2 regions of the Janthinobacterium sp. JF4 genome follow, and region 1 is predicted to be linked to the other one. Evidence: riboswitches for the same ligand, from Rfam matches in the RefSeq annotation. Region 1 holds a riboswitch; the other holds the start of a gene.
The links. Region 1 has a riboswitch for thiamine pyrophosphate ahead of AC54AF_RS20915 (TonB-dependent siderophore receptor). Riboswitches for the same ligand answer to the same signal wherever they lie in the genome.

Region 1 (5,356 bases):
GCCAAGGGCAAGCAGCCGGCGCCGCTGCCGGAAAAGGGCCCGATCGAAATCATCGAGGCGAACCGCAGCTTCAACCAGATGGTCGACGACCTGAAACAGGTGGAATCGGACCGCGCCGTGATTTTGGCCGGCATTTCGCACGACTTGCGCACGCCGCTGGCGCGCATGCAGCTGGAGGTGGAAATGGCGAACCTGTCGGACGAGGCGCGCGAAGGCATCCAGTCCGATATCGGGCAAATGGACGCCATCATCGGCCAGTTCCTCGACTATGCCAAGCCGACGGAAGCATCGAGCTTCACCGATGTCGACCTGAGCGGCCTGCTGACCGACATGACACGCGAAGCGATGCGCCTACCGGACGTGAAGATCAACGCCAGCATCGCCGACGGCGCGCATGCGATGGGCAATCCCACCGACCTGCGCCGCGTACTCAACAACCTGATCGAGAATGCGCGCCGCTATGGCAAGACGCCCGGCAGCGACGTGACGGAAATCGACATCGCCTGCCAGGTGCGCACCAGCCACGGCGCGAAAAAGGTCATCCTCGAGATACAGGACCACGGCACGGGCGTGCCGGCGGAAAAGATCGAGCAACTGTTGAAACCGTTCACCCGTCTCGACACGGCGCGCGGGCAAGCAAATGGTGCCGGCCTGGGCCTGGCCATCGTCGACCGCGTGCTGCTGCGCCATGGCGCTGACTTACAAGTGCGCAACCGCGAAGGCGGCGGCCTGGCGTTTCAGATCAGCTTGCCAGCGGCGTAGGTCGGATTAGCGAGGCCTTGCCTCGCGTAATCCGACCTACGCCGCCCGACAACGGTCAAGCGGACGCCTGCTCCTGCGCCAGCAATTTATTCATCAACAATTCCGTCGCCCCGTAACCGTACAGGGAATCGCTTTCCATGCCCGGCGTGTCGAAGGGGATCGATTCCTCACGGTTCAACTTGGCGGGATCCGCATCCGCATAGCTGGCGCGCCAGGCGCGCTGCAGGGATTCATTGCGGCGGATAAAGGCCGGCATGGGCCAGTCGTCGCGTTCCCAGTGGCGACTGTCGCCCAGCAGGGGCCAGCGCTCGTTGAGCAGGGCCATGTCGCCCGTGCGCAGGCGGCGCACGGCCTGTTCCGGCCGCAAGCCTTCCAACTCTTCCAGCGCAGGCAAGCTGTCGCGCTTCGGCCCGAACATATACGCCAGCATGATGCGCCCGGCAGGCGCCCTGCGCGCCACCACGCCGACGGCATAGCCGCCGCCCGGCAAGGGCACGGCAAACCAGCTGCCTTCTCGGTATGGTAATGATTTCATCTCTGTAAACTCCCCCAAAATCGTGTTCGGGGCACAGTCTACGCGAAACGCGGCGAATGTGGCGTATGGTACGCCACAGCAACAAACCAATAGTTACAATATTTTCTCGTCATAGTGATATTGGGCAACAATCGGCCCCGCCTTGAACAGCGCTTCCTTCATGGCCGCATCCAGGCGCGCGTCGCGGCGGCGCATCCATTCGAGCAGCATGGCCGCTTCCTTGCGGCTGGTGTCGCCCGCATGCGCGAGCACGCGGCGCAGTTCCGGGTCCGTGCACGCCTCGAAGCGCTGGCTGTTCAAGTCCAGCGCCTGCAGCGCGGCGATGGTGGCGCCGATGGCGCGGTGCATGTCGAGCGCGGTGGCGGGCAAGCCCGCTTCTTCCAGTGGGACGGTGGTCATGCACATTCCTTTTCGCGTGGTGGTGATATCGGCTGCATTCTCCACCGCGCAGGCGAAAAGCTCAAGCGTCGACGACACGTTTCCACCCATTCGGCCATAATCATGGCTCAGCAACAGCCTAAACCTCAGCGGCAGGAGCCCCATGTTCAATTTCGACTTTTACAATCCGACGCAAATCCTCTTCGGCCAGGGCCAGATCGCCGCCATCGCCGGCCTGATCCCGCCGCAGGCGCGGGTCCTGATGACCTACGGCGGCGGCAGCATCAAGCAGAACGGCGTCTACGATGAAGTCAAGGCGGCGCTGGCCGGCCATACCCTGCTGGAATTTGCCGGCATCGAACCCAATCCCAGCTATGAAACCCTGATGCAGGCCGTGGCCATGGTGAAAAGCGAGCGCATCGATTTCCTGCTGGCCGTGGGCGGCGGTTCCGTGGTCGACGGCACCAAGTTCATCGCCGCCGCCGCCCTGCATGAGGGCGAGGCGTGGGACATCCTGGCGAAAGGCGGCAAGATCGTCGAGGCCGCCCTGCCCTTCGGCACGGTCTTGACCTTGCCGGCCACGGGTTCCGAAATGAATGGTTCGGCCGTGATCACGCGCAAGGCCACGCAGGAAAAGCGCTCGTTCATGAGCCGCAAGGTGTATCCGAAATTTTCCGTGCTGGACCCGTCGAAGACGTTCACCTTGCCGTTGCGCCAGGTGGGCAATGGCGTCGTCGACGCGTTCGCGCATGTGATGGAACAGTATTTGACCTACCCTGTGAACGCGTCCGTGCAGGACCGCTTCGCCGAAGGCATTTTATTGACCCTGATCGAGGAAGGCCCGAAAGCCCTGTCGCAGCCGGACGACTACGACGTGCGCGCCAACGTGATGTGGAGCGCCACCCTGGCCTTGAACGGCCTGATCGGCGTGGGTGTGCCACAGGACTGGTCCACGCATGCCATCGGCCACGAATTGACGGCCTTGTACGAGCTCGACCATGCGCAAACCCTGGCCATCATCCTGCCCAGCATGCTGCGCGTGCGCAAGCAGTCCAAGCGCGCCAAGCTGCTGCAATACGCGGCCCGCGTCTGGGGTCTCGATGGCGGCGACGAGGATGGCCGCATCGAGGCGGCCATCGCGCGCACGGAATTTTTCTTCCGCCACATGGGCGTCAAGACGCGTCTGGCCGACTACGGCCTCAATCACGCCAGCGTGGATGCCGTCGTGTCCGCCCTGGAAGCGCACGGCATGACGGCCCTGGGCGAACAGCGCGAAGTGACGCCCGCCGTCAGCCGCAAGGTGCTGGAACTCAGTTTGTAGATTCGCACCACACTGTTGTAAAACGGTCGGCCAGGGGGACAGCTGGCCGTGGTTCATGCTAAGCTATCAATTCGCTAGGGGTCCTGGAGCAGTCATCCGGGTGAGAGATACCCTTCGTACCTGATCTGGATAATGCCAGCGAAGGAAAGCGCAAAGTACCTCCCTCCTTTGATAGCTCCTGCGTTGGCGCCAGCCGAACAAGCAGCCTGCCGTGCTCTTTACAGAGTCGGCTTGAACCACGAGCAATCTATGTCCACACCGAATTTATCTGCGCATTTTTCCCGTCCTGTACTGACCCTGGCGATCCTGCACGCGTTTGCCGCGCCCGCCTTTGCCGCGCATGACTCCGCCGAAGCGGCCGGTCCGCAGGCCCAAAGCATGGCCGAAGTCGTCGTCACGGCCAGCAAGGCGCCAGCCGCCAGGCGCGCCTCCGTGGGCGGTTTTTCCGACGCGCCGCTGCTGCAGACGCCCGCGTCCGTCACGGTCATTGCGCAAAAAGACATGCAGGACTTACAGATCCGCAACCTCAGCGACGCCGTCAAGCTCGACGCCAGCATCAACGACGCCTACAACGCCGTCGGCTATGCGGAACAGTTTTCCATCCGCGGCTTCAAGCTCGACAACAATTCCAGCTACCGCAAGGATGGCGTGGCCATTCCTGGCGACACGCAAATCCCGCTGGAAAACAAGGAACGCATCGAAGTGCTGAAGGGCCTGGCCGGCTTGCAGGCAGGCGTGGCCGCGCCCGGCGGCGTGATCGACTTCATCGTCAAGCGCCCGACCAGCGCGCCGCTGCGTACCGTCACGGTGGAAACGCGCGAGCGGGGCACGCTGTACGGCGCCGTCGACCTGGGCGGACGCCTGGAAGACACGCGCTTCGGCTACCGGGTCAATGTGGCGGCCGAGCGCCTGCGCTCCTACATCAAGGGCGCGGACGGCAACCGCAAGTTCATTTCCGGCGCCTTCGACTGGCAGATTTCGCCGCAAGCCCTGCTGCAGCTCGATGCCGACTACCAGGACAAGGCGCAGGCGACGGCGCCCGGCTTCCAGCTGCTGAACAATAAAACCTTGCCAACCGGCATCAGCGCCGACGCCATGCTCAACCTGCAGCCATGGACGCGCCCCGTGGAAACCGTCACCAGCAATCTCGGCCTGCGCTTCCAGTACGCCTTCAATGACGACTGGCACGCCACCTTGTCGGCCAACCAGCATTCGTTCAAGCGCGACGATTACACGGCCTTCCCGTACGGCTGCAGCGGACAAGACCTGTACCCTGGCTTTTGCGGCAATGGCGATTACGACGTGTATGACTACCGCAGCCTGGGCGAGACGAAAAAGCCGCTGAGCGCGCAAGCCATGATCCAGGGCAAGTTCGCCACCGGCGCCCTGCGCCATGCATTCACGGCAGGCGTCTCGACCTTCCGCCGCAAGGACCGTGCCGGCCTGTACGTGTATGACTGGGCTGGCGTGAGCAATATCTACCGTCCGCAAATCGTCGACATGTCAACGGGCGTGCAAGGCCCCGTGCGCCTGGTGCGCAAGGATACGGAAAACTCCGTCTTCGTGCAGGACATCGTCAGCCTGGCGCCGAACTGGAAGCTGCATGGCGGCTTGCGCCATATCAATGTCGACGGCTACCAGTATGTGCTGAAGGCCGACACGGAAATCCGCGCCAAGCACGATTTCCTGCTGCCGAACGTGTCGCTCGTCTACACCCCGCTCGACAATGTCTCCATCTATGCAGCCTACTCGCAGGGCATGGAACATGGCGGCACGGCCGACCGCAAGGCGATGAATGCCAACGTGGAATTGTCGCCGAGCCGTTCGAAGCAGATCGAACTGGGCGCGAAGATGGATGTGACGCCGGACTTCATGCTGGCGGCCAGCCTGTTCCAGATCCGCAAGGGCCTGGAATTCCAGAATGCGGCCGGCTACTTCGTGCGCGCAGGCCAGGCGCAGCACCGTGGGCTGGAATTGTCCGCGCAAGGCAAGGCGACCCGCGACCTGAACCTGGGCATCTCGCTGACGGCCCTGAACAGCCAGCAATCGAACACGGGCGAAGCATCGCTCGACGGCAAGCGCGTGCCCAACGTGCCCGCCTTCAAGGCGGCCGTGCATGCGGACTACGCCGTGCAGCAAGTGGCGGGCTTGAGCGTCAATGGCAGCTGGGAATATGCGGGCAAGAAAGCGTTTGAGTACAACAACACGACCTTCGTGCCGTCCTACCACGTCTTCAACCTGGGCGCCGCCTGGGCCACGCGCCTGGCCGGCAAGACAGCCGTGCTGCGCGCCAGCGTCAACAACGTGGCAGACAAGTTCTACTGGCGCGACGTGACGCCGGAATCGGACGGTTATCTGTA
Region 2 (5,356 bases), on a different contig from region 1:
AACGCACGGCGGAGCTGCGCGAAAGCGAAGCGCGTTTCCAGCGCTTCACGGAACTGTCGTCCGACTGGTACTGGGAACAGGATGCGCAGGGTAATCTGACGCGCTTTTCCGGCCCCGTGGCTGAAATGCTGGGCATCGGCAGCGAGGAAGAACCGCAGCGCTGGAACGCGGCCGAGCGCGCGCTGCTCGATGCAAAAATTGCCGCGCGCGAACCGTTTCTCGATTTTATCTACAGCCGCGCCAACCTCGACGGCAGCACGCAGTACCTGCAGGTCAGCGGCGAACCGATGTTCGATACGGGCAGCCGCTTCATCGGCTACCGCGGCATCGGCCTCGATGTCACGGAGCGCCATCGCACTGTTTGATTGCCGACCGTTGATTTATACTTGCTGCCATCCATATCGACAAGGAAAGCATCATGGCTGACAAATCACCACCGCAATACTGGTTCCCCGCCAAGACCTATGGCTGGGGCTGGGGCTTGCCCATCACCTGGCAGGGCTGGCTGGTATTCCTGGCCGCGCTGGCGCTGTTCGCCTGCGGCGCTTTCCTGTTCCCGCCGCAAACCATGCTGGTGGGCTACATCGTCTATGAAGTGGCCATCGTTGCCGTGCTCATTTTCATCTGCCAGCTGAAGGGCGAACCGACCGGCTGGCGCTGGGGCAAGAAAAAGTAGGCGCCGCATCTGCTGCATTGCAGCAGGTGCACAAACACGACATCGTCAAGAAATCATCTGGCCACGCGGCGTGAACCGCGTATAATTGGCTCGCTGCCGCAAGGCGGCAAACGCTAGGGGTCCTGCCTTTCGCTGTGGAAACACAGTGCAAGCGCGGGTGAGAAATACCCTCCGAACCTGATCTGGATAATGCCAGCGAAGGGAAGCTTTAGGATGAACGCACCCCGCTTTTCCGCGTGCGCGCAGCCGAACCTCCTTAGCTGGCTCCAGGCTTAAAAATAGTCTAGCCAAGGAGCCAAAATGAACGCCAACCCGAAATTCCTCTCCGCCACCGCCACGGTCGACGAAGCCGCCATCGCGCCGCTGCCCAATTCGCGCAAGATCTATGTGGAAGGCAGCCGCCCCGACATCCGCGTGCCCATGCGCGAGATCCGCCAGTCCGACACGGAAGCGTCGTTCGGCGGCGAAAAGAATCCGCCGATCTATGTCTACGACACGTCCGGCCCCTACACGGACCCGGACGTGCAGATCGACATCCGCTCCGGCCTCGATACGCCGCGCCTGCCGTGGATCATGGAGCGCGCCGACACGGAGGAATTGCCCGGCCCCACCTCCGACTACGGCATCGCCCGGCTGGCGGACCCGAAGCTGGCCGAGCTGCGTTTCAACCTGCACCGCAAGCCGCGCCGCGCCATTGCGGGCAAGAACGTGACGCAAATGCATTACGCGAGGCGCGGCATCATCACGCCGGAAATGGAATTCGTCGCCATCCGCGAAAACATGCGCCGCCAGGAATACTTGCGCGAGCTCAAGGCTTCCGGCCCCATGGGCGAGCGCCTGGCCGAGCTGATGGGCCGCCAGCACCCGGGCCAGTCGTTCGGCGCCAGCATCCCGGCCGAAATTACTGCCGAATTCGTGCGCGAGGAAATCGCCCGCGGCCGCGCCATCATTCCCGCCAACATCAACCACCCGGAAGTGGAACCGATGATCATCGGCCGCAATTTCCTGGTGAAAATCAACGCGAACATCGGCAATTCGGCCGTCACCTCGTCGATCGGCGAGGAAGTGGAGAAGATGACCTGGGCCATCCGCTGGGGCGGCGACAACGTGATGGATCTGTCCACCGGCAAGCACATCCACGAGACGCGCGAATGGATCGTGCGCAACAGCCCCGTGCCGATCGGCACCGTGCCGATTTACCAGGCGCTGGAAAAGGTCAATGGCAAGGCCGAAGATTTAACTTGGGAAATCTTCCGCGACACCCTCATTGAACAGGCCGAGCAGGGCGTCGATTATTTCACCATCCACGCGGGCGTGCTGCTGCGCTATGTGCCGATGACGGCCAAGCGGCTGACGGGCATCGTCTCGCGCGGCGGCTCCATCATGGCGAAATGGTGCCTGGCGCATCACCAGGAATCGTTCCTGTACACGCATTTTGAAGACATCTGCGAAATCATGAAGGCGTATGACGTGTCGTTCTCGCTGGGCGACGGCTTGCGCCCCGGTTCCATCTACGACGCCAACGACGAGGCGCAGCTGGGCGAACTGAAGACCCTGGGCGAGCTGACGCAGGTGGCCTGGAAGCACGACGTGCAAGTGATGATCGAGGGCCCTGGCCACGTGCCGATGCAGCTGATCAAGGAAAACATGGACTTGCAGCTGGAGCAGTGCGGCGAAGCGCCGTTCTACACGCTGGGACCGCTGACGACGGACATCGCGCCCGGCTACGACCACATCACCTCGGGCATCGGCGCGGCCATGATCGGCTGGTATGGCACGGCCATGCTGTGCTACGTGACGCCGAAGGAACACCTGGGCCTGCCCAACAAGGCCGACGTCAAGGACGGCATCATCACCTACAAGATTGCGGCGCATGCGGCCGACCTGGCCAAGGGCCATCCGGGCGCGCAAATCCGCGACAACGCCCTGTCGAAGGCGCGCTTCGAATTCCGCTGGGATGACCAGTTCAACATCGGCCTGGACCCGGACAAGGCGCGCGAATTCCACGATGAAACCTTGCCCAAGGATTCGGCCAAGGTGGCGCATTTCTGCTCCATGTGCGGCCCCCACTTCTGCTCGATGAAGATCACGCAGGAAGTGCGCGAATACGCGGCCGGCATGGGCATCGCGGAAGACAAGGCGCTCCAGCAGGGGATGGAGGTGAAAGCCATCGAATTCATCAAGAACGGCGCCGAGCTGTACCGCAAGGTCTGAAGGAGAGCGTGATGACTGCATTGATACCGATCACGCTCAACGGCGCGCCGCACCAGGTGCCGACCGGGCAAACCCTCGACCAGCTGATCGCCGCCCTGTCGCTGGAAAACCAGGCGCTGGCGCTGGCCGTCAACCGCAACGTCGTGCCGCGCAAGGCGTGGCCCGCACAGGTCTTGCAGACACAAGACCAGGTAGAGATCGTGCGCGCCATCGGCGGCGGTTAAGTTGAAAACAGACAAGGAAAAGCACATGCATACCGCAACAAACAACGACCTGCTGACCATCGCGGGAAAACAGTACCAGTCGCGCCTGCTGGTCGGCAGCGGCAAGTACAAGGATTTGCCGCAGACGCGCGAAGCGACGGACGCGGCGGAAGCACAGATCATCACGGTGGCGATCCGCAGGGTCAATATCGGCCAGGATCCGAACGCGCCCAGCCTGCTCGATTTCGTGCCGCCCGACCAGTACACGATATTGCCGAACACGGCCGGCTGCTACAACGCGAAAGACGCCGTCTACACCTTGCAGCTGGCGCGGGAACTCTTGGGCGGGCGCAATCTGGTGAAGCTCGAAGTACTGGGCGACGAGAAGACCCTGTTTCCGCACATGCCGGAAACCCTGGTCGCGGCCGAAGCGCTGGTCAAGGATGGCTTTGACGTGATGGTCTACTGCAGCGATGACCCCATCCAGGCGAAGATTTTGGAAGACATCGGCTGCGTGGCCGTCATGCCGCTCGCTTCCCTGATCGGTTCGGGCATGGGTATCCTGAATCCGTGGAACTTGTCGCTGATCATCGATCAGGCGAAGGTGCCGGTGCTCGTCGATGCGGGCGTGGGCACGGCGTCGGATGCGGCCATCGCCATGGAGCTCGGCTGCGATGGCGTGCTGATGAACACGGCGATTGCCGGCGCGCGCGACCCCGTGCGCATGGCGCATGCGATGAAGCTGGCCGTGCGGGCCGGGCGCGAAGCTTTTTTGGCGGGGCGCATGCCGCGCAAATTCGCCGCCTCGCCATCGTCGCCGATGGCGGGCCGCCTGGCGTGATGGTGCCGATGCGCCACACTGTGCTGGTGTTTGCCGGCGCCGATCCGTCGGGCGGCGCCGGCATCGCCGCCGATATCGTGGCGATTGCCGCGCAGGGCGCGCATGCCTTGCCCGTCATCACGGCCTTGACGGTGCAGGACAACGACCGCGTGTTTGGTGTGCAGCCGGTGGCGCCGGAGCTGCTGCGCCGGCAGGCGCTGGCCCTGACCGACAAGATGGCGATTCATGCCGTGAAAATCGGCATTCCCGGCAGCGCCGCGAATGCGGCCGTCATTGCGCAACTGATCGCGCAATGGCGCCTGGAGCGGCCGGATTTACCCGTCGTGCTCGATCCCGTGCTGGCCAGCGGCCATGGCGACGTGCTCAGCCGGGACGATGCCGTGCTGGCACTGGCGCCCTTGCTGCCGCTGACGACCGTCATCGTACCGAACGGGCCGGAAGCGGCGGCCCTCGGCGGCGCAGAAAACTTGCGCGCGCAAGGCTGCCAGCACGTGCTGGTGACGGGCGGGCATGGCGACGGTGAGGAAGTGCTCAACCGTTGGCTTGATGCCGGAGGCGGGGAGCAGACATGGCGCTGGCCGCGCCTGCCCGGCGCCTTCCACGGCAGTGGCTGCACCTTGGCGTCGGCCATCGCCGCGCGCCTGGCGCAAGGCCTGCCGATGCAGGAGGCGCTCGATGGCGCGCAACGCTATTGCCATGCGGCCCTGGCCGGCGCATACGCGATTGCGCCAGGCCAGCTGATGCCGCAACGATTCATTCAATAAGGAAAACATCATGCGTGGACTGTATCTGGTCACCCCGAACTGGGATGACACCGACCGCCTGCTCGATATCACGGAACAGGCTTTGCACGGCGGCGTGGCCCTGCTGCAATATCGCCACAAGAGCGCCGAGGCGCAGCAGCGGCGTGAACAGGCTGGCGCCTTGCTGGCGCTGGCCCGCAAGTATGGCGTGCCTTTCATCATCAACGATTTTATCGAACTGTGCGAAGAGCTCGACGCGGACGGCGTGCACGTGGGCGGAACGGATGCGTCCGTGGCGCAGGTACGCGCGCGTCTGGGCAGGGATAAGCTCATCGGCGCCTCCTGCTATGGCGACCTGGCCCTGGCGCGGACGGCCGAGGCGGGCGGCGCCAGCTATGTGGCCTTCGGCGGCTTCTATCCGTCGCTGGTGAAAAAATATCCGGTGACGACGCCGCTCGATATCGTGCTGCAGGCCAAGCGCGAGATCGCCTTGCCCTGCGTGGTGATCGGCGGCATGACACCCGAGAACGCGGCGCCGCTGGTGGCGCGTGGGGCCGACATGGTGGCGGCCATCACTAGCGTCTATCAAGCAGACGATATAGATATTGCGGTGCAGCAATTCAATCACTTGTTCGCGGCATGAGCATGGGCGTGCAAGGCTGGTTTGGGAGAATAATCG

Region 2: linked by a shared signal. The riboswitch ahead of thiC (phosphomethylpyrimidine synthase ThiC) and the one ahead of AC54AF_RS20915 (TonB-dependent siderophore receptor) in region 1 are both predicted to bind thiamine pyrophosphate.

The regions. Positions count from the first base shown of each region.
Region 1 covers NZ_JCAQAV010000034.1:31,893-37,248, reverse strand. Annotated here, with positions in the region: gene AC54AF_RS20935 (sensor histidine kinase family protein) at 1-762, shown strand, start outside; gene AC54AF_RS20930 (Imm26 family immunity protein) at 818-1,297, opposite strand; gene AC54AF_RS20925 (ferritin family protein) at 1,391-1,696, opposite strand; gene AC54AF_RS20920 (iron-containing alcohol dehydrogenase) at 1,839-2,996, shown strand; TPP riboswitch at 3,063-3,160, shown strand; gene AC54AF_RS20915 (TonB-dependent siderophore receptor) at 3,246-5,356, shown strand, end outside.
Region 2 covers NZ_JCAQAV010000015.1:72,643-77,998, reverse strand. Annotated here, with positions in the region: gene AC54AF_RS13895 (response regulator) at 1-365, shown strand, start outside; gene AC54AF_RS13890 (hypothetical protein) at 419-676, shown strand; TPP riboswitch at 782-897, shown strand; gene thiC (phosphomethylpyrimidine synthase ThiC) at 977-2,890, shown strand; gene thiS (sulfur carrier protein ThiS) at 2,911-3,114, shown strand; gene AC54AF_RS13875 (thiazole synthase) at 3,140-3,934, shown strand; gene AC54AF_RS13870 (hydroxymethylpyrimidine/phosphomethylpyrimidine kinase) at 3,943-4,698, shown strand; gene thiE (thiamine phosphate synthase) at 4,709-5,320, shown strand.